4 regions of the Photobacterium swingsii genome follow, and region 2 is predicted to be linked to each of the others. Evidence: riboswitches for the same ligand, from Rfam matches in the RefSeq annotation. Region 2 holds a riboswitch; each other region holds the start of a gene.
The links. A riboswitch is a leader RNA that binds a small molecule or an ion and turns the genes downstream of it on or off. The one in region 2 is predicted to bind thiamine pyrophosphate.
Positions count from the first base shown of each region.

Region 1: it holds a riboswitch for thiamine pyrophosphate, as region 2 does, so the genes downstream of both, thiB (thiamine ABC transporter substrate binding subunit) here and thiM (hydroxyethylthiazole kinase) in region 2, are expected to answer to the same signal.
Region 3: it holds a riboswitch for thiamine pyrophosphate, as region 2 does, so the genes downstream of both, thiC (phosphomethylpyrimidine synthase ThiC) here and thiM (hydroxyethylthiazole kinase) in region 2, are expected to answer to the same signal.
Region 4: it holds a riboswitch for thiamine pyrophosphate, as region 2 does, so the genes downstream of both, thiD (bifunctional hydroxymethylpyrimidine kinase/phosphomethylpyrimidine kinase) here and thiM (hydroxyethylthiazole kinase) in region 2, are expected to answer to the same signal.

Region 1 covers NZ_AP024852.1:3,335,163-3,342,952, forward strand. The annotation lists gene leuC (3-isopropylmalate dehydratase large subunit) at 1-308, shown strand, start outside; gene leuD (3-isopropylmalate dehydratase small subunit) at 326-928, shown strand; gene OCU77_RS15020 (DUF547 domain-containing protein) at 1,450-2,253, shown strand; TPP riboswitch at 2,310-2,429, shown strand; gene thiB (thiamine ABC transporter substrate binding subunit) at 2,527-3,525, shown strand; gene thiP (thiamine/thiamine pyrophosphate ABC transporter permease ThiP) at 3,600-5,126, shown strand; gene thiQ (thiamine ABC transporter ATP-binding protein) at 5,128-5,847, shown strand; gene OCU77_RS15040 (PhoH family protein) at 5,935-7,311, opposite strand; gene rapA (RNA polymerase-associated protein RapA) at 7,676-7,790, shown strand, end outside.
Region 2 covers NZ_AP024853.1:1,535,738-1,543,527, reverse strand. The annotation lists gene OCU77_RS23980 (GMP reductase) at 1-283, shown strand, start outside; gene OCU77_RS23975 (GNAT family N-acetyltransferase) at 604-1,050, shown strand; gene thiE (thiamine phosphate synthase) at 1,283-1,888, opposite strand; gene thiM (hydroxyethylthiazole kinase) at 1,903-2,688, opposite strand; TPP riboswitch at 2,830-2,929, opposite strand; gene OCU77_RS23960 (hypothetical protein) at 3,125-3,499, shown strand; gene OCU77_RS23955 (hypothetical protein) at 3,615-4,181, opposite strand; gene melB (melibiose:sodium transporter MelB) at 4,845-6,266, shown strand; gene pulA (pullulanase-type alpha-1,6-glucosidase) at 6,400-7,790, opposite strand, start outside.
Region 3 covers NZ_AP024852.1:3,729,343-3,737,132, reverse strand. The annotation lists rRNA gene OCU77_RS16995 (23S ribosomal RNA) at 1-1,544, shown strand, start outside; rRNA gene rrf (5S ribosomal RNA) at 1,672-1,787, shown strand; tRNA gene OCU77_RS16985 (tRNA-Asp) at 1,854-1,930, shown strand; tRNA gene OCU77_RS16980 (tRNA-Trp) at 1,968-2,044, shown strand; fluoride riboswitch at 2,505-2,569, shown strand; gene OCU77_RS16975 (voltage-gated chloride channel family protein) at 2,654-4,024, shown strand; TPP riboswitch at 4,126-4,223, shown strand; gene thiC (phosphomethylpyrimidine synthase ThiC) at 4,359-6,281, shown strand; gene thiE (thiamine phosphate synthase) at 6,281-7,495, shown strand; gene OCU77_RS16960 (HesA/MoeB/ThiF family protein) at 7,497-7,790, shown strand, end outside.
Region 4 covers NZ_AP024853.1:118,922-126,711, forward strand. The annotation lists gene mrcB (penicillin-binding protein 1B) at 1-961, shown strand, start outside; gene tenA (thiaminase II) at 1,133-1,798, opposite strand; gene OCU77_RS17900 (ABC transporter substrate-binding protein) at 1,922-2,902, opposite strand; partial or broken gene OCU77_RS17905 (ABC transporter permease) at 2,979-3,728, opposite strand; gene OCU77_RS17910 (ABC transporter ATP-binding protein) at 3,790-4,560, opposite strand; gene thiD (bifunctional hydroxymethylpyrimidine kinase/phosphomethylpyrimidine kinase) at 4,598-5,428, opposite strand; TPP riboswitch at 5,496-5,605, opposite strand; gene OCU77_RS17920 (PhnA domain-containing protein) at 5,871-6,446, opposite strand; gene OCU77_RS17925 (hypothetical protein) at 6,684-7,151, shown strand; gene OCU77_RS17930 (trypsin-like serine protease) at 7,368-7,790, shown strand, end outside.

The DNA of each region.
Region 1 (7,790 bases), on a different replicon from region 2:
CCAATGTTCAAGCGCTGGTTGTGCCAGGATCTGAGCAAGTCAAAGCCCAAGCAGAGCAAGAAGGCTTGGATAAAATATTCATCGATGCAGGCTTTGAATGGCGTCTACCAGGTTGCTCTATGTGTCTCGCGATGAACAACGACCGCCTAGGGCCAAAAGAGCGCTGCGCCTCCACCAGCAATCGTAACTTTGAAGGTCGCCAAGGCCGTGATGGCCGCACCCACCTTGTCAGCCCAGCAATGGCAGCCGCTGCCGCGTGCGCAGGCCATTTTGTAGATATTCGTGACTTAGACAGCGCAACGGCATAATCGAGAGGAAGGTAACAATGGCAGGTTTTAAACAACATACAGGCTTGGTTGTGCCGCTAGATATCGCCAACATCGATACCGACGCAATCATCCCTAAGCAATTTCTACAAAAAGTGACACGTACAGGCTTTGGAAAACATTTGTTCCACGACTGGCGTTTTCTTGATGATGCCGGCGAACAAGCAAACCCTGAATTTGTAATGAATGCGCCGCGCTATCAAGGGGCAAGTATTTTGCTGGCACGTGAGAACTTCGGTTGTGGCTCTTCACGTGAACATGCGCCGTGGGCGCTAGCAGATTACGGCATCCAAGTGATGATCGCACCGAGTTTTGCCGACATTTTTTATGGCAACTCGATCAACAACCAAATGGTGCCAGTACGCTTGCGTGAACAAGAAGTCGATGAGATTTTCCAGTTTGTCGAAAACACAGAAGGTGCTGAGATCCAGGTCGATTTAGAAGCCATGTTAGTCACGGCTAACGGCAAGCAATACCACTTTGAGATTGATGAATTCCGCCGTCATTGCTTATTGAATGGGTTGGATAACATCGGCCTGACGCTGCAACATGAAGATAAAATTGCCGCTTACGAAGATAATATCCCTGAATTTTTAAGGTAAACATTGTATTTGTTAGCGTTTACTTACGTGATAAGAGCTAACCACAACACCCTGCCTCGCAGGGTGTTGTTTTATCTTCTACTTGCTATTTACTGCTTACACCACTTATACCAATCTGGGTAAGTAAATGTTCAGGTGATTGCGCAGGAAAAAGTACTGAAAACAAGGCGTAGATTGCAGATAGCTAGTTGTTCTACCTACAAAATCTATAACGCAGTTATCATTGATTTTAACCAGCAAGAACGATCAGTTACTTAGTTAGATTGGTATTCTTCAACCGACTGTAAACTCTGCAATAAAAAGCCGTTCACCTCGGTCTATAGTTGTTATACCAATCTGGTTAAGTAAATGTTCAGGTGATTGCGCAGGAAAAAAGCACTGAAAACAAGGCGTAGATTGCAGATGGCTAGTTATTCTATCTACAAAATCTATAGCGCAGTTATCACTGATTTTAACCAGCAAGAACGATCAGTTACTTAGTTAGATTGGTATTAGGTTATTACAGATTAAAAAGGTTGATTATGCCGTCTCGTCTTTCACTTACCTTACACCTTATTTTGGCTTCATTCATTTTACTCGTCAGCAGCACAGTGTTCGCAGCCCCCAAAGCGGATTTATGGCCATACTGGCAAGGCAGTGATGAGGCTAATTCCATGCCAATCAATCATCAATTGTGGCAACAGACGCTTAATCACTACATAGTGCAACAGGGTGAGCAAACACTAATTAGCTATCACCAAATCGATCAAGAGGGAAAATGGCAGCTTGATCGCTACATTCGAGAAATGAGTAAACTCAACCCGTTGGCATACCGCAAAGCAGAACAATTTGCCTACTGGGTCAATCTGTATAATGCACTGACCGTCAAACTCATTGTTGATAATTACCCCGTCAAATCGATCACAAAACTCGGCGGCTTGTTTAGTTTTGGTCCATGGGATGATGAAGTGGTCACGGTCAACGGCAAAAAGCTCACCCTCAATGATATCGAGCACCGTATCTTGCGTCCGATTTGGCAAGACAAACGTATTCACTATGCAGTGAACTGTGCGAGTCTAGGTTGCCCTAACCTACAACCCCATGCCTTCACGGCCAGCAATAGTAACCACTTACTCGATCTAGCCGCCAAACAATTCATCAACAGTAAAAAAGGCGTTCTTAGCACGAATAACAAGACCCAGCTGTCGTCCATCTACGATTGGTATCAAGCAGACTTCGGCGACACAACGCAGCTCCAGCAACACTTAAATCAGTACCGCACCACACCTGTGGTACTCAAAACAATTGATTATGATTACGACTGGGCATTGAACGAGGCAAAATAATGCCAATCATTGTCTTCATGCCCTAGCAACACCACGCTTGCACTATTACAATGACGACGTTCTCATTGGGGAGCTAAATAGAAGGTTTACACTTTCTTTCGGCTGAGATTGCACACGCAGAACCCACAGAACCTGAACCAGCTAATACTGGCGTAGGAATTGAGAAGTCGCTAAGTCAGCCTCTGTTATTAGGTCGCCCTTAAGCCACCCTTTTCTCAACCCTCGCTCATTTGATTTATTGCCAGCAGGATGCATCGGCATCAGGAGCGCTTTGTGAAAAAACTACTACCTTTACTTACCTTAACGCTTGCGAGCAGCAGTGTATTTGCCACCGAACAAGACCCAAAAGCAACACTAACGGTTTATACCTATAGCTCATTTGCCTCAGATTGGGGGCCAGGCCCAGCCATTAAAACCGCATTTGAAGCTGAGTGTGACTGTCACTTAAACTTAGTGGCGCTCGATGATGGCGTGTCTATTCTTAACCGCGTGCGCTTGGAAGGTAACAACAGCAAAGCAGATATCTTATTAGGGCTTGATAACAACCTTATCGAAGAAGCTAAAAAAACAGGTCTGCTAGCACAACACAAGGTCGATACCAGCAAAGTTACGCTGCCAAATGGCTGGAATGACACCACCTTTGTGCCTTACGATTATGGTTACTTTGCCTTTGTTTACGATAACACTAAGTTGAAGAACCCACCAAAGAGCTTAAAAGAATTAGTCGAACGTGATGACCTATCGATCCTTTACCAAGATCCTCGTACTTCAACCCCTGGCCAAGGCTTGATGCTGTGGATGAAATCGGTTTATGGCGATCAAGCAGCCAATGCCTGGCAGCAACTGGCCAAGAAAACAGTCACCGTCACCAAAGGTTGGTCCGAAGCCTATAGCATGTTCCTCAAAGGTGAGGCAGATATGGTGTTGTCATACACCACCTCTCCGGCTTACCACATCATCGCAGAACAAAAGAACCAGTATATCGCCGCTGATTTCAGCGAAGGGCATTACATGCAAGTGGAAGTGGCCGCCAAACTTAAAAACAGCCCACACCCTAAGTTAGCGGATCAATTTATGGACTTCATTGTTAGCGATGGCTTCCAATCTAATATGGCCACAGGTAACTGGATGTACCCAGTAACAAATCAACAACTGCCTGACGGTTTTAACCAGCTGACGATACCTGCAACAGCGCTTGAGTTTGATGCGAAGGAAGTCGCTAAACAACGCCGCAGCTGGATTCGCGAATGGCAACACGCCCTCACGCAATAAAGGCATTTCGTTTGAACACTCGCTTTACCTCGTTATTACCCGGCATCACTGCTGCCGGGTGCATCACCGCATTAATGGTATTTGCCATTAGTGCCCTGCTCGGACACGCCGATGAACTATCACCGCAGACATTGTGGCACGACCCGTATTTACGCCATGTCACTGGGTTTAGTTTCTACCAAGCATTCCTCTCAACCCTATTGAGTGTGGTACCTGCGATCCCCGTCGCCTATGCACTTTCTCGCCGTCAATTTATCGGACGTGCTTTGTTGTTACGGCTCTTCGCCATGACGCTGGTACTGCCTGTCTTGGTCGCCGTGTTTGGGTTACTGTCAATATATGGAAAAAGCGGCCTACTGAATCAATGGTTTGCTGCTGCAGGTTGGGATATCACCCTCAATATTTACGGATTAAGCGGTATCTTACTCGCCCACATTTTTTTAAACCTGCCCCTCGCGGTGCGTCTATTACTGCAAAGTTTAGAAGGGATCCCACATGAGCAGCATCAGCTCGCCGCACATTTAGGTGTGACAGGCTGGAACAAGTTTCGTTTAGTCGCTTGGCCTCGATTGCAACAACAACTACCGCATGTGATCGGCTTGATCTTTATGCTGTGTTTCACCAGTTTCGCAGTGATCATGTCACTGGGTGGCGGACCTAAAGCCACCACCATTGAGCTCGCTATTTACCAAGCCCTGCGTTACGACTTTGACCTCGCCTCAGGAGCTTTGTTAGCATTGTGGCAAATGCTACTGTGCTGTTCGTTAGTGTTAGCATCACAGCGTTTCGCTAAACCGTTAGCCACGCTGAGCGGCACGATCAACCAAGCCCCTCATCACTACCAAGATACATGGCAGAGTAAACTCTGGGATGGTTTATGGATTGGTGGCGTGATCTTACTGGTTGCGCCTCCGCTCTTGTCTGTGATCACCGCAGGGCTCAACCAGCAGCTGATTGTCCAATTAAGTTCTGCCAAACTCTGGCAAGCCATCAGCCATTCATTACAGATAGCAGCCATGTCTTGTGTGATAGCTGTTGTCAGCGGTATTGCTATTTTACTGACTAGCCGTCAATGGCGATTACAACGCAAAAAATGGGCTGCCGATGGTATTGAGCTGATTGGCGCAATGATTCTGGTTACCCCAGGTTTAGTGCTCAGTACTGGGCTATTTTTGTTACTGCGCCAATACACCGATGCCTTTGCGATGGCCTTTTGGGTGGTAGTAACCGTCAATGCGCTAATGGCACTGCCTTATGTGATCAAAACACTCAGTCAGCCTATGCTCCATATCGCCCAACAATTTAACCCGCTTTGCGCCAGTTTGGGCATGGCAGGCTTGTCTCGCCTGCGATTATTGGAATGGCGAGCATTGCGTAAACCACTATCGCAAGCTTTAGCAATCGGCTTTGTCCTATCACTTGGGGATTTAAGTGCGATAGCTTTATTTGGCAGCCAAAACTTCCAAACCTTGCCACTGTATTTATTTGAATTATTAGGCAGCTACCAAATGGATGCCGCCGCCGTCGCAGCGCTCATCCTACTCCTACTGAGCTTAGGGTTATTTACCTTGGTTGAAACTGTGCTGCTTAGGAAGAAATAACATGTTGAAGTTAGATCAGCTTACCCATAGCTACCAGCCCCATACTGCGAATGGACAAGCCATGCACTTGTCCTTTTCACTCGAGGCGCAGCAAGGCGATATTGTGGCGTTAATCGGCCCCAGTGGTGCAGGAAAAAGTACTTTACTGGCATTAATTGCCGGCTTTCTTAAGCCTAAGAGTGGCCAGTTAACCATCGCCAATCAAATGATTGACCAGCAAGCCCCCGCAGAGCGGCCTTTGTCGATGCTGTTTCAGGAGCATAATTTATTTCCGCATCTCACTGTGTCTGAAAACATTGGACTGGGTATTCACCCAGGATTAACGCTGAGCCAAGTCGATAAGGAAGCTATCGTGGTGGCAGCTGCGCGGGTTGGCATTCAGCAATACTTAGATCGCCTTCCCGAGCAACTCTCTGGCGGCCAAAAACAACGTGTGGCGCTCGCGCGTTGTTTAGTGCGACATCGTCCCTTGTTGCTGCTCGATGAACCTTTTTCAGCCCTAGATCCCGCCCTGCGCAAAGAGATGTTAGAGCTAGTAAGAAGTCTCGCCCGTGAGCATAAAATCACGGTTCTCATGGTTACCCATAGCCCTGACGACGCCCTCAAGATTGCCAATAAGTGTGCGTTTATCACTAACGGTAGCATCACAGTCTTTGGTGAAACACAGCACATGCTGACACAACCACAGGATGCTGAGCTCAAGCACTACCTTGGCTATTAGCTGTAAACTGTATCGCATGCAAAAATAAGGAAGGGAGAACCCGAATGGTGTTCTCCCTTTTTGATATTCAGGCTTTTAATCAGAAATTTAGAGGTTTTCTTCAGCAAATTCAGCCAAGCGGCTACGTACAACGCCATTGAGATAAATATTGGCGCTTCCTTCGAAGTTTTTAAAGCGCTCAACGATATAAGTAAGCCCAGACGTTACAGGCGATAGATAATTGGAGTCAATCTGCGCAAGGTTACCCGAACAGACCAGTTTAGTGCCTTCACCACAGCGGGTGATGATAGTTTTGATTTGCGATGCGGTTAAGTTTTGGCATTCATCCAGCAACACAAACGCATTTTGGATAGAACGACCGCGCATGAAGTTAATCGATTTGAATTGAATATTGGCTTTATCAAAGATGTATTTCATCGAGCCATCAGTACACACATCATTTTTGTGGAGCGCTTCCATGGTATCGGTCACCGCCGCCAACCATGGCATCATTTTCTCTTCTTCCGTACCGGGTAAGAAACCAATCGATTCGGCAATTTCTGGCGTATTACGCGTGACAATAATTTTATCGTACATGCCCTTCTCAATGACTTGCTCTAATGCTGATGCCATTGCCAAAATGGTTTTACCACAGCCCGCAGGCCCCGTTAAAATCACTAGGTCAATATCAGGGTCGAGCATGGCATCGAGCGCCATACCTTGATAAACATTTTTAGGGTGAATGCCCCAGGCCTGGCGATGCATTAAACGATCATGTCCTATGTCTTTCAATATCACATTCTCGTCGTCGATCTGCTTGATACGAGCTGCAAACTCATGCTCTTCATCAATCAAATATTGATTAACGAAAGGCTTATCAAACAAAGTCATAGGCAATGTATGTAGCGTGGCACGGCCTCGGCTTTCTGATTGACACTCACCCACTTGATCCCAGAATCGACCGGGATATTCAACAAACCCCTTAGTGAGCAAGCTAACATCGTCAATCAACTGATCCGAACGATAATCATCAACGAAATACACACCTGCGCCCTTGGCTCGCAAACGCATATTAATATCTTTAGTGATCAAGACCACATCACGTGGCGCATAGTGCTGCTGTAAGTGGAGTACAGCATTCAAAATACGGTTGTCACCCGCTTTATCAGTAAATGCATGTACAGTTTCGGTGATTTCATAATCAGCAAAAATAGCTATGGTGCCATTGTGTGCCGTTTGTTTTGAAAAAGGGATCCCCGCAGAGATCTGCTCGGGAGTCGCATCGTGGAAAATATCTTCTAGGGCTCGAATCGCGACTCGGGCATCGCGGGCAACATCACGCTTGCTATCCTTAATGCGATCAAGTTCTTCGAGGACTGTCATCGGTATGACGACATCATGTTCTTGGAAGGAATAAATCGCGAGAGGCTCGTGTAGCAAGATATTAGTATCGAGAACAAAGACTTTCCGATCTGAATCGCCCATAGGCACCTCCTTGGTAACATTCAGGCGGTATTACATCTACCACCACTCTTTAAGCGTATGACAGTTATTCGTATTTGCTGCATTTTCACAAAACAATCGCTCCTGTGACTCCATTAAAGACCGAACTTTTTTAAATAAATGTGACAAAACTACTTTGTCGCATTCAGAGCACTTTCACCGTGACCTCTTTCACATCATGCAGTAACATGACTCCCCTTTTTTCTGGTACGAATTCTGGCTTACACTTATAGCTACGCTTTTTTGAGCCTTGTATGACACTCCTACGAGTGATGTGCTTCGCCATGGCGTGAATACCAGATAACACATTTTCAATTTTCAAAGAATTTAGAAGGTTTTAGCCACTATGCCATTTGCTTTGGGTCAACGTTGGATCAGTGATACTGAAAGTGATTTAGGATTAGGTACCGTCGTCGCCTGTGATGCCCGTACTGTTAGCCTAATGTTCTCCGCAAGTGAAG
Region 2 (7,790 bases):
AATCATCGAGCAAGATGGTAAAACCTTCATGAAATTCTACGGCATGTCTTCACAAAGCGCGATGGACAAGCACTCAGGCGGCGTTGCGAAATACCGCGCAGCTGAAGGTAAAACCGTACTATTGCCTTACCGTGGCCCTGTTGAAAACACTATCCAAGACATCATGGGTGGCGTACGTTCTACTTGTACTTACGTAGGTGCAGCGCAGCTTAAAGAACTCACTAAGCGCACGACCTTCATCCGCGTTCAAGAACAAGAAAACAACGTGTTTGGTAAAGAGTAAGCACTCATACAGCATGTAACAAAATAAAGACTATCAGGCCGCTTTTTAGCGGCCTTTTTTGTATCTTATAGTTCAGAATCGTTTCACCTGTTCTTCACTATTATTATTACCAAAGCTTCGTTTTGTTACAGCAGAATAAATGACTTGCTCGTTTTAAATAACCCTTGCTTATTTATTGTAGTTGCTCATATACCGATAAGCGTCCAATAAGAAAGGTAACTGCAGAAAATATTCCTTGACCAATCACCCACAGAAGCAATACAAGTAGCAATGGATGCTGATATCAATAGTAATACACAGAGAAAAAACAAGGATAGACGATGAAATTAGCCTTACGTAAAGCTCAATCGAGCGACCTAGATTATCTCGTCGAGCTACGTGACGCCACTATGCGTGATTATCTTCTTGAAATTGGAGGGAACGTAACACGTGAAGCTTACGAACGGAATATCATGTGGAAATTTGAAGAAGCAGCGCAAATCATCCAAGTTGATGGTCAAGACGCAGGGTTCTGGCGCGTCGTTTTCGAGGAAGACAAAAACCGTTTCTACTTAGATTTAGTCCAAGTTCACCCTGACTTCAATGGTAGAGGCATAGGTAAAACGCTCATTCACAACCTTATCGACCAAGCGCAGTCAGAGGGCAAAGGGCTCGCTCTGTCTGTTTGGAAGATCAACGTTGCAGCTCGTCGCCTATATGAGAAGCTCGGTTTCGTTATTTATGGTGAAGATGGTAATGAATGGTTGCTAGAATATAAATACGCTTAATTATAATTAGTCTAATAACACCGAAGTTAGAGACTGGTTATTTTCATCACTTGTAAAAGGTCTCCAATCCCCTCTAAAAGTGCCAATCTAAGTTTGATACTCTCGGTTAAAATTACGCAGTATTACTGAATTTAACGGGTAACACTTTAAACACGGCTGGCCTAGGTTTCGAAAATATAACCGCATAAATTTGATACCCACAGACCTTTCAAAAAAGTCTGTGGGTACTGACTTACCCAATCAGATCACGTACCGCGGTTCTTGGGCATTCGGCATGACAGATCGCTGAAACCAGTGCCACACTGTCGACTCCAGTTGCTATCACCGCATCAAGATTTGATGCATTAATCCCGCCGATTGCCACTATAGGTAAGGGACTTTGGGCGACGGCATTCGCCAGTCCATCAATGCCCCACTCCTTTTGGATATTGGTTTTCGTCGGGGTCGCAAAGATTGCGCTCAATCCTATGTAGTCAATAGGTAAATGTTTGGCTTCAATCAGTTGCTGTTCATTTTCTACCGACAGTCCCAGTATCTTATCTTTACCAATCAATTGACGTGCGATGTTAGCTGGCATATCAGATTGGCCCAGATGTACACCGTCTGCATCGACAGCCAAGGCCACATCGACACGATCATTAATAATGAGTGGAACCCCAGTGCCCTGCAAAATCGTTTTAACGGCTAAGGCTCTTTCAATAAAGGTACGCACATCACCATGCTTTTCTCGAACCTGTACCATAGTCACACCGCCAATAACGGCTTCTTTAACCACACGTTTCATGGTTTCAAGATCTTGCAGGTCATCAGTTACCAGATATAAACGACACGAACGCATTATTCCCCCCAACACTAAGCCAACTTCAGACGCTGGATGATCATTTCTTCATCAAGCTGATACAGAATATCGAGCAAATTACACTGCAAGCTACCTGGGCCTTTCGACTGTTCGGCAGCCATTTCACCTGCTACGCCGAGTATCGCCGCAGCTGCTAATCCAGTCTCTTCTCCGATAGCCGCAAAAGCACCAGTCAGTGCACTGAGGGTACAGCCCATTCCCGTTACGTGAGGCATCATGGCATGACCATTATGAAGCTGGATCTGCCCTTCATCTGTTACAACAAAATCAACTTCACCTGAAATCACGACATTGCATTGATACTCTCGGATCAAAAAGCGCGCTGCACCTACTGCCGCTTCAGTGCTATCAAGTGCATCGACGCCTTTGTTTTGCCCTTTTTCACCCGCTAAAGAAATGATTTCTGAAGCATTGCCTCGAATAATCAACTTCTTAGCCGCCTTCGCAATTTGGCGAGACGTTTCTGTTCGTAAGCGGCTGGCACCACAACCAACAGGATCAAGCACAACCGTTTTATTATGGATATTTGCCTGCTCGACAGCGAATACCATACGTGGCACCCATACACTGTCCAAGGTACCAATATTAATGACCAGTGCGCCGGCAAAAGACATCATTTCAGCCATTTCTTCACGAGAATGTGCCATGATCGGCGAAGCACCAATGGCCAGTAGCGCATTGGCAGTATTGTTCATGACGACATAATTGGTCAGGTTCACAACCAGTGGTTTCTGCTCACGAACGGCATGCAGAGCGTTAATGATGGTTTGTGTGTTCATGTTTTCCCTCAGCGATTGCTGTTATCAATTCCGGTAGCGGATAGGAAGAACCTGAGGGAAGAAACTGATATGAATACTGAGGCTGGATTCGACATATTTTGCTCCAGCCAAGCCAATAATGTTGATAAAGGTGGATCATCATTAGCTAGACATATAGTTCCCTACGCCAGTGCGAACTGAATCAGGTTCAACGGGTTTCGTAATATACGCTCTCAGCCTTTCGGCACCCCGACTATCTTTTCAAATAGTAACAAGCTCAATGGAAGAACGACAGACAAAACTTATTAGGTCTTTGTTGAGTGCCACCTATTGCTGCGATCCCCCTATTCCTCCCTCAAAAATTCCATAGAAATCTACTCTTCAGCACCTATTGAGATAGTATTTTTCGAGAAAACGCGCATAATCTGGCTATACAACACTCTAGAAGAAATTACCTATGACTGACTTTCAATATTACTTTCATCAACTTCCTTGTTTTAACTGTAAAAAAACCACAGTAAGTACTGATCTTGGTTGGTTAACCGCGGCGATGAAAGAAGATGTCTTGGCACAACTGGCTGCAATTATCGAACAGGGTAAGGTTGAAGCTGATCTTTCAGTGAACGTAACCTGTACTAAAGACGAAGCGCGTGATTACTTATTACTGAATTTCTACGGTTATTCAGAAGAAGAACTTGCAGATCAAATTGAAGCAGACGACGAGCAAGAAGTCGCAGATGAAATAGCGGAACTACTGGCAGACGGTAACGAAAAGGCCGTTTTTGAGCACGAAATCGCGCTACAAAGTTGTACTGATTGCGACATTGATTAATCGTTGATCAAGTGTAATCACTGAATCAAGCGTATAAATAAGCCCCGTACCTGTTGGTAATATCAACGGGTACGGGGCTTTTTTTGCTGAGTTGCAAGCACTCAATATCCGCTAGCTAATCCCTATTCCATGGGTAAATTTTTTCTGACGTGTGCTTTTGAAAAAACTCATAATTGTGCTGCATAAAGTCATCTTTTTTGAGTGCTTTTGGGTTCCACTGCTTAAGATCTAACTCAAAATCAAAATCAGATGCGGTTAAGTGCAGCTGACTAAATTTACGTTTTGCTATTCTGTAAATCGCGGTATCTGGTTCATGACAATCAAACACAATCTGTTGTTCAGCTTGATTATTAACTGTCAGTTTAGCTTCGTATGGCGTTGCTAGGGTGCAAGGTGTTTTCTTGATGAAAGTAAAAAGAAAATCACCATCGTATGTCGTGTTTAGGTAGATCGCTAATTCGCGATCCACATCAACCTGACGAAACACCAATTGCTTCGTATGTGGCGTGCGTGCACTTTGCATTGCAGTCGTATCGGGGCTAATCAGTTGGCTATCTATCCATAACCACCCCATATCATGCTTCATGTAGGTCAACGCCCGATAAGACTGGTAACCTAAATAGCTAAAAATCGAGAGACCGATAACGCCAAGGACTAATAAGGCTTTATACAAGGTTTTCATACTATGCCTCACTCGAAGTACGGTTTACTCTGTAATACACCAAACAACTAACCTCTTTTACATCTTCATTGATTAACAACTTTTACCCTCAATGTAGGGCGTTGAGTATGATACTTGAATACTCGACACGAAACTTGATGACTTGGTATTAAATTGTTCCTCATGTTGCTGACAATCTAAGCAAAAAGTCATAACCAATATGTCACTCTAATCTGTAAAGCTATGGGGATAAGCTCTGGTAATACGTGTTCTATTCAATCAATTGCCTCGCCGCTGCAAAGCACAACGGTGACCATCCCCCAAGCCCACTCACATCATCTGCTTGAGAATAAGAAGACTGGACGATATTAACCTTCCTGAATATTGGGAGACTTGTCCTATTTCCTCATATTTTATTAGCCCGAACTTTAAATTTTAGAAAACAGGAGAGTGTTTCGGATTAGCGAGAAGAATACTTCAACTCTGTAAGTGTAGATTATTGCCATCAATAACTTGAGCGCTACAGATTGATTAAAAGGATTTAAGGATGAAAAGCTAACGCTATAAAACCCAATAGTATCCAGCTTCAAAATGAATACAACAACCAGCCTAGCTTGCTACTTACGTAACTTGCTATCCCTCTTTTCTTTAATAAATAGTGTGTTGTTATACCTAAGGGTGTTTATGTCAATTTCAATGAAAACCAAACTTAGCTACGGATTTGGCGCATTTGGTAAAGATTTCGCCATCACCATCGTATACATGTACCTAATGTTCTATTACACCGACGTTGCTGGCATTTCCGCTGGAATCGTTGGATCTATTTTCCTGATTGCACGTATCTGGGATGCGATAAATGACCCCATTATGGGCTGGATAGTTAACAGTACACGTTCGCGATGGGGAAAATTCAAGCCTTGGCTATTAATAGGCACATTATCCAACTCCGTTGTTCTTTACATGCTATTTCAAGCCCACCATTTTGAAGGTACCGCATTAATTGTTTATGCCGCAGTCACTTATATTTTATGGGGCATGACATATACCCTAATGGATATCCCTTTTTGGTCATTGGTCCCGACATTAACCATGGACAAAAAAGAGCGCGAGGCGTTAGTTCCCTTCCCTCGCTTCTTTGCCAGCCTGGCTTGGGCGCTATCTGCGGCGATAGCCATGCCTATCGTTGATCATTTTGGTGGTGATGATAAAGGGTATGGGTTCACTGTATTTGCTTCTATTTTGATTGGTTTCTTTATCGTCTCTACGGTTATCACCTTGACCAATGTGAAAGAAAAATACACAACAGACAATGTTAAAGACAAGGCATCTCAAGAAAAAAATACGGAGCGATTATCACTTAAAAATATGATTGCCTTGATCCACAAAAATGATCAGTTATCTAGCCTTCTCTGTATGGCACTGTCTAAGAATTTAGCGGGGAACATCATCACAGGGTTCGCGGTTTACTATTTTACCTATGTGATAGGTGATCCAGATTTATTCCCTTTCTACATGGCTTACGCAACCATAGCCAACCTCATCGCAACTGCGTTATTCCCTAAGTTAGCCATGAAATTTTCACGTCGACAGCTATGGGCCGCTTCTTGTATCTGTCCCTTAATTGGTTCTGGGATTTTGATCGCCATTAGCATGTTTGATGCCGCGAGTGCATTTACAGTGACAACCGCTGGCGTATTTATGACTGTGGGTAATGCCCTGTTCTGGGTACTTCAAGTGATTATGGTTGCCGATACCGTTGACTATGGCGAATATAAATTAGGTATTCGCTGTGAAAGCGTCGCTTACTCAGTACAAACCATGGTTGTTAAAGGAGGCTCTGCGCTCGCTTCTTTCTTTATTGGTATCATCTTGACGATAGTAGGCTATGTACCAAATGTAGAGCAATCAAACGAAACCATCTTTGGTATGCAGTTGATTATGATAGGTTTACCTGCGTTCTTTTATGGGCTAACCCTATTCATCTACTTCAAATATTATAAGTTGAACGGTGATTTCCTTGAGCAAGTACAAGCGACAATCAAATCCAAATATGCCGATGACGATAATGACGAGGAAAGCGAACTAAAAGTTGCCACTCAATCATAAAGCGTCATGGATTAACTCGCTTCATTGAAAATCGCTTCCAATAAAAAGCGCCTACCGTCACTGGTAGGCGCTTGCTTAGTAAATAAGAAAATAAAATATCTAAACCGTTATTTACCCATCACTTATTGACCACTTACTTACCGATAACAGGAATACCCGTTCCACGTTGCGCAGCGCGAGGCATAACAAAAACCACAGGCGTCCATGCCGGAATCGTTAAGACCTCACCATCAGCTTTTGCACCTTTAGCCAAATCAGAGCGATGCAATGTGCTGACTTGTAACCCTTTCACGCCTTTTAAAGTAAAGGTTTTCGTTGTGCTTGATGCGTTGATCGCAACAACTAAAGCATCTTTTTTCGGATCTACATCCACGCCTGCACCAACACCGTTATCAATACTCATCACAATTAAGCCCGCTTGTTGGCTAGGGCCTGTATTGTGGAAGCTGACACGTTGATTCACTTCGCTTCCTTTGCCCAAAGTCAGTAATGGGTAGGCTTTACGCAATGCGGCCATTTCTTTGTAGTACACGCCCATTTGCTGAATCTCTTCCGCAGCAGGTTGTGCATTAAGGCCACTTTGCGTCAACACTTGGTCGATAGTTTGGTAATTATCACCATCTTTGTCTTTACGAGGTAAACCTTTGTTCCAGTTATTACCTTGATAAGTAAAATCAACATGGTTGTACCAATCACCTGAATCGTACGAGTCACGCTGCATGGATTTCGAACGTAATAGATCAGATCCCATATGAGTAAATGGAATACCTTGGCCTAACATGGCTGTCGCCAACGACACCGCCTGCATGCGAACACGTGTGTCCAGAGGGGTTGAATCAGGCGCTTTGTACTGATTGTTATCCCACAGGGTTTGGTTATCGTGCTTCGACACATAGTTTTGAATTTCAGTTGGATCGTCAGCGTAACCCGCCGCTTGACCGTTATAATCCACATCTTTACCCGCAACTTTGTTCCCTTTGCTATCGATAAAGGTAAAGGTTTTTAAGTTACCCGCCATACCTAGACGTGTGAGATCGGCAAGGTGGAGTGCATTTTTCACTACGTCCGCCTCTTTTTGATCATTAATACCATTACCAAAACCTTTGTTAGTACGTAACGCTTCGGCGCCATCAAAAGGCCCACCGCCACGCACGGCGTCACGTAAGCGATCCGAGAAGCTACCAATACCTGTACCACCTAAGTGTTTTTGCGTCGCTTGAACAAACAACTGATCATTTTCGACTTCGCCAAAATTCCAACCTTCACCGTAGAAATAGGTATTTGGATCTACTTTTTTCACTGCCGCCAAAGATTCTTCAATCTGCGCTAGCGGATGGTGGCCCATTAGGTCAAAGCGGAATGAATCGATCTTATAATCACGCGCCCAAACCACCAGCGAGTCATCAATCAATTTTGCCATCATGGCATTTTCAGGCGCCGTATTTGAACAACAGGTTGAATTCATCACTTGCCCTGTAACGGGATCTAAGCGGTTGTAATACCAAGGAACAATTTTATCCAATA
Region 3 (7,790 bases), on a different replicon from region 2:
CGAAAGGCGTAGTCGATGGGAAACAGGTTAATATTCCTGTACTGCTTATAACTGCGATGGGGGGACGGAGAAGGCTAGGTGGGCTTGGCGACGGTCGTCCAAGTTCAAGGGTGTAGGCTGATAGTTTAGGCAAATCCGGACTATCTTAAGGCTGAGACCTGATGTCGAGTCACTACGGTGATGAAGTCATTGATGCCATGCTTCCGGGAAAAGCCTCTAAGCGATAGGTTATACGTAATCGTACTCCAAACCGACACAGGTGATCAGGTAGAGAATACCAAGGCGCTTGAGAGAACTCGGGTGAAGGAACTAGGCAAAATGGTACCGTAACTTCGGGAGAAGGTACGCTCCTCACGGTGATGAGACTTGCTCTCTAAGCTGTAGGGAGTCGCAGATACCAGGTGGCTGCAACTGTTTATTAAAAACACAGCACTGTGCAAAATCGAAAGATGACGTATACGGTGTGACGCCTGCCCGGTGCCGGAAGGTTAATTGATGGGGTTAGACTTCGGTCGAAGCTCTTGATCGAAGCCCCGGTAAACGGCGGCCGTAACTATAACGGTCCTAAGGTAGCGAAATTCCTTGTCGGGTAAGTTCCGACCTGCACGAATGGCGTAATGATGGCCACGCTGTCTCCACCCGAGACTCAGTGAAATTGAAATCGCAGTGAAGATGCTGTGTACCCGCGGCTAGACGGAAAGACCCCGTGAACCTTTACTACAGCTTGGCACTGAACATTGACCCTACATGTGTAGGATAGGTGGGAGCCTTTGAAACCTCGTCGCTAGATGGGGTGGAGGCAATCTTGAAATACCACCCTTGTATGCTTGATGTTCTAACGTCGCCCCCTTATCGGGGGTGCGGACAGTGCCTGGTGGGTAGTTTGACTGGGGCGGTCTCCTCCCAAAGAGTAACGGAGGAGCACGAAGGTGGGCTAATCACGGTCGGACATCGTGAGGTTAGTGCAATGGCATAAGCCCGCTTGACTGCGAGAATGACAATTCGAGCAGGTGCGAAAGCAGGTCATAGTGATCCGGTGGTTCTGAATGGAAGGGCCATCGCTCAACGGATAAAAGGTACTCCGGGGATAACAGGCTGATACCGCCCAAGAGTTCATATCGACGGCGGTGTTTGGCACCTCGATGTCGGCTCATCACATCCTGGGGCTGAAGTCGGTCCCAAGGGTATGGCTGTTCGCCATTTAAAGTGGTACGCGAGCTGGGTTTAGAACGTCGTGAGACAGTTCGGTCCCTATCTGCCGTGGGCGTTAGATGATTGAGAGGGGCTGCTCCTAGTACGAGAGGACCGGAGTGGACGAACCGCTGGTGTTCGGGTTGTGATGCCAATCGCATTGCCCGGTAGCTACGTTCGGAATCGATAAGCGCTGAAAGCATCTAAGCGCGAAGCGAGCCTCAAGATGAGTCATCTCTAGACCTTTAAGGTCTCTAAAGGGTTGTCGAAGACTACGACGTTGATAGGCAGGGTGTGTAAGTGCTGCGAGGCATTGAGCTAACCTGTACTAATTGCCCGTGAGGCTTAACCATACAACACCCAAGGGGTTTTACGGACTCCATGAGCACTTGAATGACGTGTTTGAACGAAATTGTAAACGCTAGTTAGATTTTCCCAGATTGTATTTATCGCCTGATGGCGGTAAATAACCCGAATTTGCTTGGCGACCATAGCATTATGGACCCACCTGATCCCATGCCGAACTCAGTAGTGAAACGTAATAGCGCCGATGGTAGTGTGGGGTCTCCCCATGTGAGAGTAGGTCATCGCCAGGCTTCAAATTTAGATATACGTATTGAACGACGTGTATCGGATAGACAGTTGACTGTTTATCACCGTGTGGAGCGGTAGTTCAGTTGGTTAGAATACCGGCCTGTCACGCCGGGGGTCGCGGGTTCGAGTCCCGTCCGCTCCGCCACTTATTCAGACAGAGTTAAGTCTTTAAAATAACTAATAGGGGTGTAGCTCCAATTGGCAGAGCAGCGGATTCCAAATCCGCGTGTTGGGAGTTCGAATCTCTCCACCCCTGCCATCTTTAAGGCTCTAGCAGAAATGCTGGAGCCTTTTTCGTTTCTGGTGTTTAGTGTTCAAGCAGCGGATTCACCGCTACCGACAATCAGCGCATGTTGGGCGTTCGGCTCTCTCTACCCCTGCCATCTTTAAGGCGCTAGCAGAAATGCTGGAGCCTTTTTCGTTTCTGGTGTTTAGTGTTCAAGCAGCGGATTCACCGCTACCGACAATCAGCGCGTGTTGGGCGTTCGGCTCTCTCCACCCCTGCCATCTTTAAGGCTCTAGCAGAAATGCTGGAGCCTTTTTCGTTTCTGGTGTAGCGGATTCACCGCTACCGACAATCAGCGCGTGTTGGGTGTTTGGCTCTCTCCACCCCTGCCATCTTTATGGCGTGAGCAGAAATACTGGAACTGGAAAGCTGGTTTTCATCTTGTTATTTTTTCTGTGTAAGGGTAGGATTTGCTTGCTGATGGCTTATCTAGCCGATCACGGGTGATGGAGTTCCACCTTTAACCGCTCACACTGAGATAATGACTCCTACTATAGTTAGGATAGATCTATCTATGGTGGGGTATTTGTCTATCATATTGTCTATCCTTAGAAATTCATTTAAGAGATAAATAGAGACAGTATGGCTCATCCTCTAAGTGCAAACCCCAAAATACTGATCCAGATTGTTCGCTGGACTCTTCTTATTACACCTGTCGCTATTTTGGTCGGCTCGTTGAATGCGTTCTTTTTATGGATCCTAAGCACAGCGACAACGATACGTGTTGATAACCCATGGCTGATTTATTTGTTACCTCTCGCAGGTATTGTGATTGTCTATTGCTATCGAAATCTGGGTAAAAACTCAGAGGGCGGCAATAATCTGATCATGGATGAGATACATCAACCTGGTGCTGGTATTCCCACTCGCATGGGACCATTGGTATTAATTACGACGGTAATTACACACTTGTTTGGTGGTTCGGCGGGCCGTGAAGGTACAGCGGTGCAAATTGGTGGCGCAACAACCCACTGGTTAGCGCGTGTTTTTAAACTTAACGAGGCGGATACTCGGCTCATATTAATCGCGGGGGTTGCTGCGGGGTTTGGCGCCGTATTTGGAACTCCGCTAACCGGCGCTATCTTTGCGTTGGAAGTCTTAGCTATTGGTCGCTTGCGTTATGACGCGATTATTCCTGCCTTATTTGCTGCCATTCTGGCGGATCTTGTATGTACGGCTTTAGGTGCGCATCATACGCATTACCGTATTGATTTCCTCGAAAATATTACGATCTTCGATCATGTGCTAAAAGTCGATGTTTGGCTGATGGTGAAGATAGTCTTTGCGTCTATTGCTTTTGGCTTAGCGGGTTATTTATTTGGTGAGTTAACCCATGCATTTAAAGATATTTTCAAAGCTACATTAAAAAACCCTTACGTCATTGTAGTCACGGGTGGCTTGATGGTGATTGGAATAACACATTGGATTGGTAACTATGATTATATCGGGTTAGGTGTTTACAGTACGCGTGAAGGCGGTGTCAGTATATTGAGTGCCTTCACCGACGGTGGGGCTGAATGGTATAGCTGGGCTCTAAAATTATTACTAACGGCAATTACCTTAGCGGCAGGATACAAAGGGGGAGAAGTCACTCCGCTCTTTTTTGTCGGTGCGACATTAGGTAACACCATGGCTTGGGTAATGGGAGCGCCTGTTGATTTATTTGCAGCATTGGGCTTTTTAGCTGTTTTTGCCGCAGCGACGAATACACCTTTGGCTTGTACCATTATGGGCGTGGAGTTGTTTGGTGCTGACCATATGTTGTATTTCGCTATTGCTTGCTATACCGCATATTACTTTAGTGGTCATACTGGGATCTACTCATCGCAACGTGTTGCTGTACCAAAACTTTTTGATGATGAAGGTGCACCGAAAATTACTCATAAGCTCGGTGAGTTGAGAGAAACGCATTCATCGCTATTGAAAGCGCTGGTAAAGAAATTTTCAAAATAATGGATAAGGCTGCTTTGGCAGCCTTTCTTTTTTGTACTGCTTAGACCAGATTTATTGGTTTCGCCCTTGCTGCGCTTTCTTCCCTTCCCTATACTCCTTGCTGAAACTTGTCGGAGTGCCATTTGGCTGAGACCGCATTGCGGGATCCGTAGAACCTGATCAGGCTAATACCTGCGAAGGGAACAAGAGAAAATCTTCTGTTTAACGGCACTAATATATCTTTTCGTCGCTGTTAAGCTATCAGATGATGCTGCACACCCTACGTGTACGCCTCTTGTTTATGCACCAATCCGCCAAGCAAATATCCCAACCATGGAACCGTAAGGATTTTGCTATGTCGATTCGCAAACAAGCGAGACTGGAAGCTAAACAATTTATAGATTCACTTACTGCCCAACCATACCCTAACTCCCAGAAGGTCTATGTTGAAGGTAGCCGCCCTGATATCCAAGTACCCATGCGAGAAATTGCACTGGCCGATAGCTTAGTGGGTGGTACTAAAGATCAGCCTATCTTAGAGCCTAATGAAGCGATTCGTGTTTACGACACTTCAGGTTTCTACACCGATCCTGAGCAAGATATTGATATCTACGCGGGATTACCAAAGGTGCGAGAGGTTTGGATTACTGAACGTAATGACACCGAGCTGCTTGATGATCTGAGTTCCGCTTACTCTAAAGAGCGCCTTGCTGATGACAGCTTAGATGAGCTTCGTTTTGGTGAGCGAGCACGTATTCGTCGTGCGAAAGAGGGGGCATGCGTTACTCAGCTCCATTATGCGCGCCAAGGTGTGATAACGCCTGAAATGGAATATATCGCCATTCGCGAGAACATGGGGCGTGCAAAATACCGTGACGAGGTCTTGAACCATCAGCACCCCGGTATGAATTTTGGTGCTAATCTACCAGAAGAAATTTCAGCCGAGTTCGTTCGCAAAGAAATTGCTGAAGGTCGAGCAATTATTCCTGCCAATATTAACCACCCAGAATCAGAGCCAATGATCATTGGCCGTAATTTCTTAGTTAAAGTGAACGCCAATATTGGTAACTCCTCAGTGAGTTCCTCCATAGAGGAGGAAGTTGAGAAGTTAGTGTGGTCGACTCGTTGGGGCGGCGATACTGTGATGGATTTATCGACAGGGCGTAATATCCACGAAACACGTGAGTGGATCATTCGCAATAGTCCAGTTCCGATCGGTACAGTACCTATGTACCAAGCACTTGAAAAAGTGAATGGCATCGCCGAAAACCTCACTTGGGACGTTTTCAGAGATACGTTACTAGAACAAGCGGAGCAAGGGGTTGATTACTTTACTATCCATGCGGGTGTATTGCTGCGCTATGTGCCTATGACGGCAAAACGCGTGACTGGCATAGTGTCTCGCGGTGGCTCTATCATGGCGAAGTGGTGTCTGGCTCACCACGAAGAAAGTTTCTTGTACCTTCATTTTCGTGAGATCTGTGAGATTTGTGCCAAGTACGATATTTCACTCTCGTTAGGCGATGGCCTTCGTCCTGGTTCTGTGGCCGATGCTAATGATGAAGCGCAATTTAGTGAGCTACGTACCCTAGGTGAATTAACGAAAGTCGCTTGGGAATACGATGTTCAGGTGATGATCGAAGGCCCTGGGCATGTGCCAATGCATATGATTAAAGAAAACATGGAAGAGCAACTTAAGCACTGCCATGAAGCCCCTTTCTATACATTAGGCCCGCTGACTACTGATATTGCACCCGGTTACGATCACATTACCTCGGGTATTGGCGCCGCCATGATAGGTTGGTATGGCTGTGCCATGCTTTGTTACGTTACCCCTAAAGAACATCTTGGCTTACCGAATAAAGAAGACGTTAAAGTGGGTCTGATTACCTATAAGTTATGTGCTCATGCGGCTGATCTTGCGAAGGGTCATCCTGGTGCGCAAGTCCGCGATAATGCCTTATCAAAAGCCCGCTTTGAATTTCGTTGGGAAGATCAATTTAATTTGAGTCTTGACCCTATCACTGCTCGTGCATACCACGATGAAACTTTGCCGCAAGAGTCCGGCAAGGTTGCTCACTTCTGCTCTATGTGTGGTCCTAAATTCTGTTCAATGAAGATCTCACAAGAAGTTCGAGATTACGCAAGCAATTTGGAAAAGAGCGGCGATCTTGCCATTAAATTGCTTGATGATCCGCTTGAAGGCATGCGCCAAAAAGCAGATGAATTCCGCTCAACAGGAAGTGAACTATACCATCCCGTGAAAGAGGAAGATTAATGAGTGCAATCTGTTTACCTGAACGCTTAAAGCCATTGCTTACCCATATCGAGCCTTTGCTGGCTCAAGCCGCTCAATATCAATTGGGTGAAGCGGTGACTGTGACTGTTCAGCAATCTGATGTGGTAGACATATGCGTTGACTCTCGTTCGTTCAGCTTGAGCTTTGCTCAAGCTGTTCCTACCGATATGGCACAAATAGAAAGTCATTTTGTCGTGTGTGATCACTGGAGTGAGAGCACTGATGTTGCAGCCATTCAACGCCTAGTTGCCGCTAATCCCGCTTTGATTGTGTGTGGTTTCCCTGTTCAAGGTGGGGTGTTTGATATCTGGCACCATCATGGTGAAGCGCGAGCTGTGTACTGCCATCAGGCTGGCGATACAGAAGCTGTGCGTGCCATGTTGCTGGCAGCATTGGCATTGGATTACCCGGTCGAAGATGCGGTGACCTTGGCGCGTGCATATGCGCGTTATGTTCAGTTACATGATAATAAGCAGTGGCCACTGACACGTGAGGTGTTCCCTCGTCCAATGACGGCAAATCATCCTGAGATCATGACATTGGGTTGGCAAAGTAAAGAGGTTGCGGTTGCCCCTTTTGCTGCAACGGATGCTGAACACCTGGCGTTGTACCCTGTGGTGGACTCGGCAGAGTGGGTTGAGCGCTTACTGGAGCTTGGCGTGAAAACCACGCAGTTGAGAATTAAAGATCCTCAAGACCCTGCACTTGAAGCGCAAATTGCACAAATTATCGCGGCGGGTGATGCCCATCAGGCGCAAGTGTTTGTGAATGATTACTGGCAGCTTGCAATTGATCATCAGGCGTATGGGATTCACCTCGGTCAAGAAGATCTGGAGACGGCGGATCTAACTCAGATCCAGCAGGCAGGCTTGCGCTTAGGCCTTTCAACCCATGGCTATTATGAAATATTACGAGCGGCTGAGTTTTCGCCGAGTTATATCGCACTCGGTCATATTTTTCCTACCACCACTAAAGATATGCCATCGAAACCACAAGGACTGAGCCGATTAGCGTTATATCAACAGCTCATAGGCCAAGATTTTCCGACAGTGGCCATTGGCGGGATTGACCTTTCTCGTGCGGGATCTGTGTGGCGGACGGGTGTGAGCAGTGTTGCTGTCGTACGTGCGGTGACGCAAGCTGCAGATACTGGCGCAGCGGTAGACGCCTTTAATCAATTGTTGGTTCGATAATATGCTGAGTGACCAAGAGTTTTTACGCTATAACCGCCAAATTATGTTGCCTGAAATTGGTGAAAATGGTCAGACGCGGTTAGCAAATGCAAAGGTATTGATGGTGGGTGCCGGTGGACTTGGGTCATCGGCGGCATTGTATTTAGCCGGTGCTGGTATCGGTACCTTGGTGATTGCAGATGATGATGAGGTCGATAGCTCTAACCTTCAGCGCCAGATCATCTATCGCGATCGACATCAAGGGTTAAGCAAAGCTGAAATGGCCGCGGAGCAGGTACGTGCCTTGAACCCGCAT
Region 4 (7,790 bases), 410 kb from region 2:
GCCGGGCTATGCGGGGTTTAATCGTGCTATTGATGCAAAACGTCAAATTGGCTCTGTGGTAAAACCTGCGATTTATTTAGCGGCATTGTCACAACCAGAGCGGTTTTCTTTGGCAACTAGCCTAGAAGATAAACCGCTAAAGTTAACAGGGGAGCGTGGCGAGACTTGGTCGCCACGAAATTATGATCGTCAGTACCGTGGTGCAGTGCCCCTCTATCTAGCGTTGGCTAAGTCTTATAATATTCCAACGGTAAATTTAGGTATGGCTGTTGGTCTGGACGATGTGATTGATACCATGGCGAAGCTGGGTGTCGATCGTAAGGAAATTCCGCCATTGCCTTCCATGTTGTTAGGTGCGTTCACCTTGACGCCGTTCGAAGTGACACAGATGTACCAGACCATAGCAAGTGGTGGGCGTAAAGCACAGTTGAAGGCCTTGAGTGCAGTGGTTACTAATGATGGCGACGTCTTGTTCCAGCAGTTACCTGTTGCATCACAAGTTGTGCCAGAGCAAGCGGCTTGGTTGACTATGTATGGTCTGAAAAAAGCGGTGACAGAAGGTACGGCGCGTTATCTTAATAGCCAATTCCCCTCATCGCGTTTAGCTGGTAAGACGGGGACATCAGATAAAGGACGTGACAGTTGGTATGTGGGCATTGATGGCCGTGAAGTTGTTACCGTATGGATGGGTAAAGACGACAATTCCAACTCTAATCTAACGGGATCATCTGGTGCATTGCGTTTATATACCGATTATATATTACGCCGCGATCCTGAGCCGCTTGTTCAGCAACAGCCTTCTGGGATCTCGACCTTTGACTATCAACGCAATCAAAATGGTACCTATAGCCAGCGTTGTTTAGGGCAAGACCATTTTCCTGCTTGGGATCCAAACGGCACTTTGAAAGTGACGTGTGTGAAAAAAGTGCAGCGTTTCTTCCAGAATTTATTTGATTGGTAAACCTTGGCTATAGACAAGCCTTGTCTGTAAATTACTCGGAATATAGATAGCGGGTAATAAGTCGCTTGGAGATAAACGGATAGAATAAGAAAGCCGCAGTGTAATAATAACACTGCGGCTTTTTAGTGAATGGCGGGTATAGATTTATGTAGTTACTTAGTTAGATTGGTATTAGCTGGCTGCATTCAAGCCTTGTTGCCAAAACGCCACTTCCATACGTGTTGCGGTTTTAAAAATTTCACACAAACGTTGACCACGGCTGCTGCTAAGCTCAACTTCAGCTAACATCTTGTTTAGGCGTGTTATAGTTTTTTGCGCACCTTGCTGAAAATCTTCGCTGCCGTACATCTCGATCCAACTGGCATACGCGTTTCCTTCTATTTTGGTTGCTGGCGACTGGATAAGTTGCTCACCAATAACGGCATAGCCAATCGCACAAGGCGCAAGGGCAACGTAGAGATCGAGTAAATCACCAGCCATACCAGTATCAAGCACGTAACGGGTATAAGCGACTGTACCGAAATCTTCGAGTTCGGCTTCCATGTCCAGCTCTGTTAAGCCCCATTGACCACAATACGTCACATGATGTTGAATTTCAGTCTCTAACAACGCCGAGAGGCTCGGCAGAGGTTCACGCATATCGGCTAATGTCGGTGCTTTGTAAACGGCCAGTGCATAAGCACGTGCATAGTGTTTTAAAAACAGAAAATCTTGCTTTAAGTAATGCAAATAAGCGGCTGCATTTAAGCTGCCGTTAGCAAGCTCTTGAACAAAGCGATGTTGGGTGTAGTCCGTCCAATCTTGTTGGCAAGCGGTAATAAGATCCTGATAGTTCATGGTTGTCCTTTTGTACCCGCTTACTTTAATAAGCGGGTGGAATGTGAAAGTAGTGAGTGCCTGAAAGCAATAACTGGGTGAAGGCGAGCCTGTTTATAATGTACCTTGTAGCGCCTAGGCTGCTTATAAACTCGGAACGTAATCTTGCGCTTTTGGCGCATGGCTGATGATTTTGTGTTTAAACATGAACTGTGCGAAGTTATCGTAACGCACAGGATCAATTGCTGCAGGACGCAGTGCGAACCTTGGCAGCGTGTCTTGCCATGCACGGCGGTTTAATTCGTTGTTTAGTGTATCGGGTGCATAGGCAACAAATTCTTTCCAGGCTTGGTCCGGATGATTCACAATATACTGTGTCGCCAGTTCAATCGCGGTGTTGAATTTCTTCAACGCGTCAGCGTCATAGCTGTTTTTATTCGCGACAACGACAAGCTCATCGTATGACGGTACGCCATGTTCTTCTGGGAAGAAGGCCTTCGCTTGGTAACCTTCGAGGGCTAACTGATTCGTTTCAAAGTTACGTAAGCCGCCCCAGATTGCATCGACTTTGCCAGATGCAAGTGAAGATGAAAGTGCCCAGCCAACATTGATGATTTGTACATCGTCAAATGCAACGCCTTCGCTTTGAAGCATGGTGCCTATGGTTGCTTCTTCGTTACCCGCAATCGCAATACCAATTTTTTTGCCTTTTAAATCAGCAAGTGTTTTGATTTTGCCATTATCCAATGTCATTAGTGTATTGAGTGGTGTGGCGATGAGTGTTGCAGAGCGAATAAGCGGCAAGCCAGCAGCCACATCGGTTGTTAGGCTTGTCTGATACGAAATAGCCATATCAATTTTACCCGCAGCAACCAGTTTAGCTGGGACACTCGGATCGGCAGGCTCTTGGATCTTTATGGTTAAACCTTGATCACTAAAGAGTCCTCTTTCTTGGGCAATTACTATAGGGCCGTGGTTAGGGTTAACAAACCAATCTAGCATTAAGGTCATTTCTTTTTTTGCTGTGTCAGCTGCTGAAGCCGCTGTGCTCGCGATGGTTGTAATGGCTAAGCCTAGTGCGAAAGCAAACTTAGTAAGTTTTTGTTGTGTAAGCCAATTTTTCATATTAAGCCTTTATCGTAATTGTTATCTAGGTAGTAACTTTTTTGGGTAAATACGGGTTAAAATTAAGGACACACGATTAATGAGTGTGATCCGTGTTTTGCCAAGGGATAAGGCGTTTAAGTGCTTTATCCGCAAAAAAATAGAGCGCAATTGAGAATGACGCGAGAATAAAGAGCGCAGCGAACATTTCATCGATCAACATACGCGCGTTAGCTTGTAACATTAGGTAGCCTAAGCCTTCGCTGGAGCCAACCCATTCACCAACAACCGCACCAATAGGAGCCACAACTACTGCAACTCGAATACCTGATGCTAATGCTGGTAAAGCCGCAGGCAGACGAATGTGACGTAACAACTGCCATTTGTTGGCTCCCATTGTTTTTGCCAGATCTAAATAGCCCGTTGGTGTGTGACGTAATCCGTCGTAACAGCAGGTAGTAACAGGAAAGAAAATGATGAGTGCAGCCATGACGACTTTGGACGCAATGCCATAGCCCAGCCAAAGCATCAAAATAGGGGCAATGGCAAAGACAGGAATTGCTTGGCTTGCGATTAAAATAGGCAATAACCAACGTCTTAGGGGATCAAACAATAACATCTGCAGTGCAAACATTAGTCCCATAGAAAGCCCAAGCAACAGCCCCAATAAGACTTCAGATGCGGTGACTGATGCGTGATAAAACAAGACGTCATAACGCTGAAGTAATTTTTCAAACACGGCCATTGGTGTCGGTAGAATAAAGCTAGGCAAGTCAAATAAAACAACGGCTAATTGCCATAACCCGAGGATGATAGCCATACTAATCAGCAGGCGGATCACTGGGTGTGATACTGTATTTGACCATGATAGGGTTCGCTCACTTGCCTGCAAAGCAAGCTGAGGGTGATTAGCCATAATCTTGTTCCAAACGCGTGATGATATTTTGCTGATGCTGTGCGAGCTCTGCTGTGTAATCTCGTGGGGTTTGCCCTTGTGGTGTCGGTAGTGAAACCATCGCGGCAGGTGAGCCAGACATGAATAGGATTTGATCTCCTAATCGCAATGCTTCTTGCGGATCGTGGGTAATTAACAATACGGTCTTCCCTTTTAGTAAGGTGGCCGCAAGTGTTTGTAATTTATGACGTGTTACGGCATCTAATGCCGAAAAAGGTTCATCCATTAATACGATAGGCTTGTCTTGTAACAGCGTACGGGCAAGTGCAACACGTTGTCGCATACCGCCTGATAAGCTATCGGGGCGGGCATGGATGTGCTCACCAAGGCCGACATGGTTAAGTAATTCGCATGCGCGTTCTAGGCTATTTTCTGTTGGTTGCTCTGGGCTAAAGCGAGTGCTTAAACAGACATTATTAAGCACAGATAACCAAGGTAATAGTAGATCCTGCTGTGCCATGTACGCCACACGCCCTTCAATGGGAAGCTGATCTGAGACGGTGAGAGAACCTTGCCAATCTGCTTGCTCATTTAATAAGCCCGCCAATAAACGCAATAAGGATGTTTTGCCGCAACCACTTTTGCCTAGAATACAACTCCACTGACCTTGAGGTAGTGTGAGGTTGAGCTGTGAAAAAAGTGGTTGTTCACTGCTGTGGTAGCGAAGTTGGCATTGTGTCAGTGCGACAGCGACGCCTGCTTGCTCTCCTGCGCGGTGACTCATGGGTTGACTCATAGGGGGCATTGTTCTGTCCGTATTTTTATGCGGTTGGATCAAAATGACCAGCAAAGAAGTGATGAACAGGGCCGTGACCAGAGCCGATGTCTAATGAATCTGCATGATAGATAGCATGGGAAATGTAACCTTTTGCGTGAGTGACTGCCTCGACCAAATCGTAGCCTTGAGCGAGGAAAGATGCGATAGCAGCAGAAAGGGTACAACCCGTACCATGGGTATTTTTGGTCTGAATACGATGGGTACTAAAGCGAAACACATCATCGGCAGTAATGAGTAGGTCGGTACTGTTTTCGCTTTGCTCTAGATGGCCACCTTTTAGTAATACAGTTTTTGTATTGAGTTGGCGAAGATCCTCGATTAACGCATCCATTTCAGAATCAGTTTGAGGCACAGCGCAGCCTAGTAATGCCGCCGCTTCTGGTAGGTTGGGGGTAATAACATCGGCGAGGGGAAGAAGCATGTCTTTAAGTGTAGAGATAGCATCTTGTTGGAGTAATAAATCACCGCTAGTGGCGACCATTACTGGGTCGATCACCAAGTGGTTAGGTTGATATTGTTGTAGCTTTTTAGCAACCATAGCGATGATCTTGGTATCGCTTAACATGCCAATTTTAACGGACTTCACGTCTAAATCTGAGAAAATAGCATCAAGTTGTTGTTCAACGAATTCCGGTGAAATAGGTAAGATACCACTGACACCAAGGGTGTTTTGTGCTGTCAGCGCTGTGATAGCGGAACACGCGTAGCCACCAGTGGCAGAGATTGCTTTTATATCGGCTTGAATGCCCGCACCACCGCCACTGTCAGAGCCTGCGATGGTTAAAGTGATTGGTGTTTTAGATGGCGTTACCATAATTTATCCCTAAAATTGATGTAGGGATAACAGGTGCCAATAGTGCGATCTTAAGCGATCGGAATAGGGGACACAGCTGTTAGTTCCCTACGCCAGTGTTAACTGGATCAGGTTCAACGGGTCCCGCTTGGTATGTATACCTTGCAGTCTCAGCCTAAGGCTCCCCGACTAACTTTCAAACACACTGAAAATATCAATATGTTTAGCATTTTGTATGGCAGGGATTATAACGCAATCACGTGGATCATCTACCCCTATTCGAGATTATTTAAGATTTAGTCACTGTGTAAGTATTATAAGGTGATGAAATTATTGGAATAAAATCGTGTTAAGAATGGGGCAGATAACCAAATAGAAAGGTGGTGGGGGAGCCCATATCATAAATGTTGGATAGCAAAAAGGCGCTAAATAAGCGCCTTTTTGAGTCATGCATTCGAGTGAATTACATTTTTTTACAGTAAGCTGCGATAAGTACCATAGTTGTACCCGCTGCTTTACCGCTGATGTGTAGTGGGTTGTCGTTTAGACGAATACCACGAACAGCAGTACCTTGTTTAACAACAAGGCTAGAACCTTTAACTGGAAGGTCTTTAATCACAGTAACGTTATCGCCAGCTTGTAGCGGTGTACCGTTAACGTCAACAGTTTGGATTGATTCAAGCTCTTCAAGTGCGATGCCTTTCTCAGCCCATTCAACCATGTCTTCTTCCATGTACATCATGTCTTTAAGGTCTTGAGCCCAAGATTCTGATGCCGCAAGACGGTTAAGCATGCGGTAAGCCATGATTTGAACAGCTGGAGTTTGGCTCCACATGCTGTCGTTAAGACAACGCCAGTGGTTAGCTTCAACTGTATCTGCATCTTCGATTTGTCCACGACAAGTATCACAAACCATTACACAACAACCAGCAGTTTGATCCGGTGATGCTGGCACTTCATAAACACTTAGGTTGCTGTCTGAAGAACAAAGCTCACACTTAGATTCGCTGCGTTGTTTTAGAATATTTTCAATAGTCATTAGAAATTGTCCGTAGATTTTGTGAGGCCGTATTATGCCACCATTTAGTGAATTTGGAAGGCAAATGGGCATATATCACACAATTATATTGTAGCGACATACGGTTTAGTACAGCAAAAATAGCGCAAAAGTAAAAAAACGCAATTAATTATAGTTACAGCTATAAAGAAAAAGCATAATTAGCCGATGTTTAGTAGCATGCAAACAACATAATTAGAACATACATAAAGGATGATTATGAAAAAGGCCATTGCACTTATTAGCTTAGTAGCCCTGTTTGGCTGCACGGAAGAAGAAATCAAAGACACGCTGTCAGGCAAAACCAAGGTGTTTGCGGTTGAAAGCGTCGAAGTTGCGGGCTTAAGTGGCTTAGCGGACGGCACGCACTCTGTGACAGATAGCAAATTGGCGAGCCTTTTACCCGATGTATTCCCTAATGGGACTAAAGCTGATTTAGATAATTACGGAATTGGCACGCATGGGTCATCATGTGCGAAGATCGATACTACAACACCAGTATGTTTTGAAGATGGAAAAAGCTGTACGCCATCTGAAATGAAACAACTGAACTTGAAAGTGTATAAAATTGATCTTACAGATATCAAGTCAGCCTATGAGAACGCTAAGTTTTTCCCTACTTTGGCGACACAGTTAGGTATTGAAGGTTTAAGCCAGATTGATATCCAAGAAGTTAATTGTCCATAAATTAACGTATTTCCGGTAACGAACAAGACAAACCGCACTCATTGGGTGCGGTTTTTTTATGATAAATTTCGGCAAATATAACCCTTCACGCTTATCAGTTGTAGGCATTTCATTTGATTTAATGATGTCTCTCGTAAAGGTTTGTCACAGCAATTGGGTAGTATCCATAATGTGATTAGATCCCGCTATTACAAGGATGTTAGTAGTGAGAAAGGCATGTTTGATAAAACAATTTGCTTCGCTGTTGGGCTAGGGATAGCGAGTGTCTCTTTACCTTTATACGCACAAGAATTTAATATTGCACCTCGGATCATTGATGGCGAAAATGCGACACTTGCAGATAATCCATGGATGGCATCACTTCGATTAAGTGTTAACAATGAACACCCGATGTGCGGCGGCACGATTATAGACAGTAATTGGGTATTAACGGCTGCGCACTGTGTTGTTCATCCAAGAACAAATGGTGCGATTGAATCCGATTATTTTGTGCTTAAACCTTATCAAATCAGTATTACTGTCGGTGAAGCAACCTTATCAAACGCGCAAATCGATGATTATTATTCGGTCTCTCATGTTGTGGTTCACCCTAAGTACACGCGATTGTCTAAAATAGTGAGCACTCCTCGGCCTGACGGT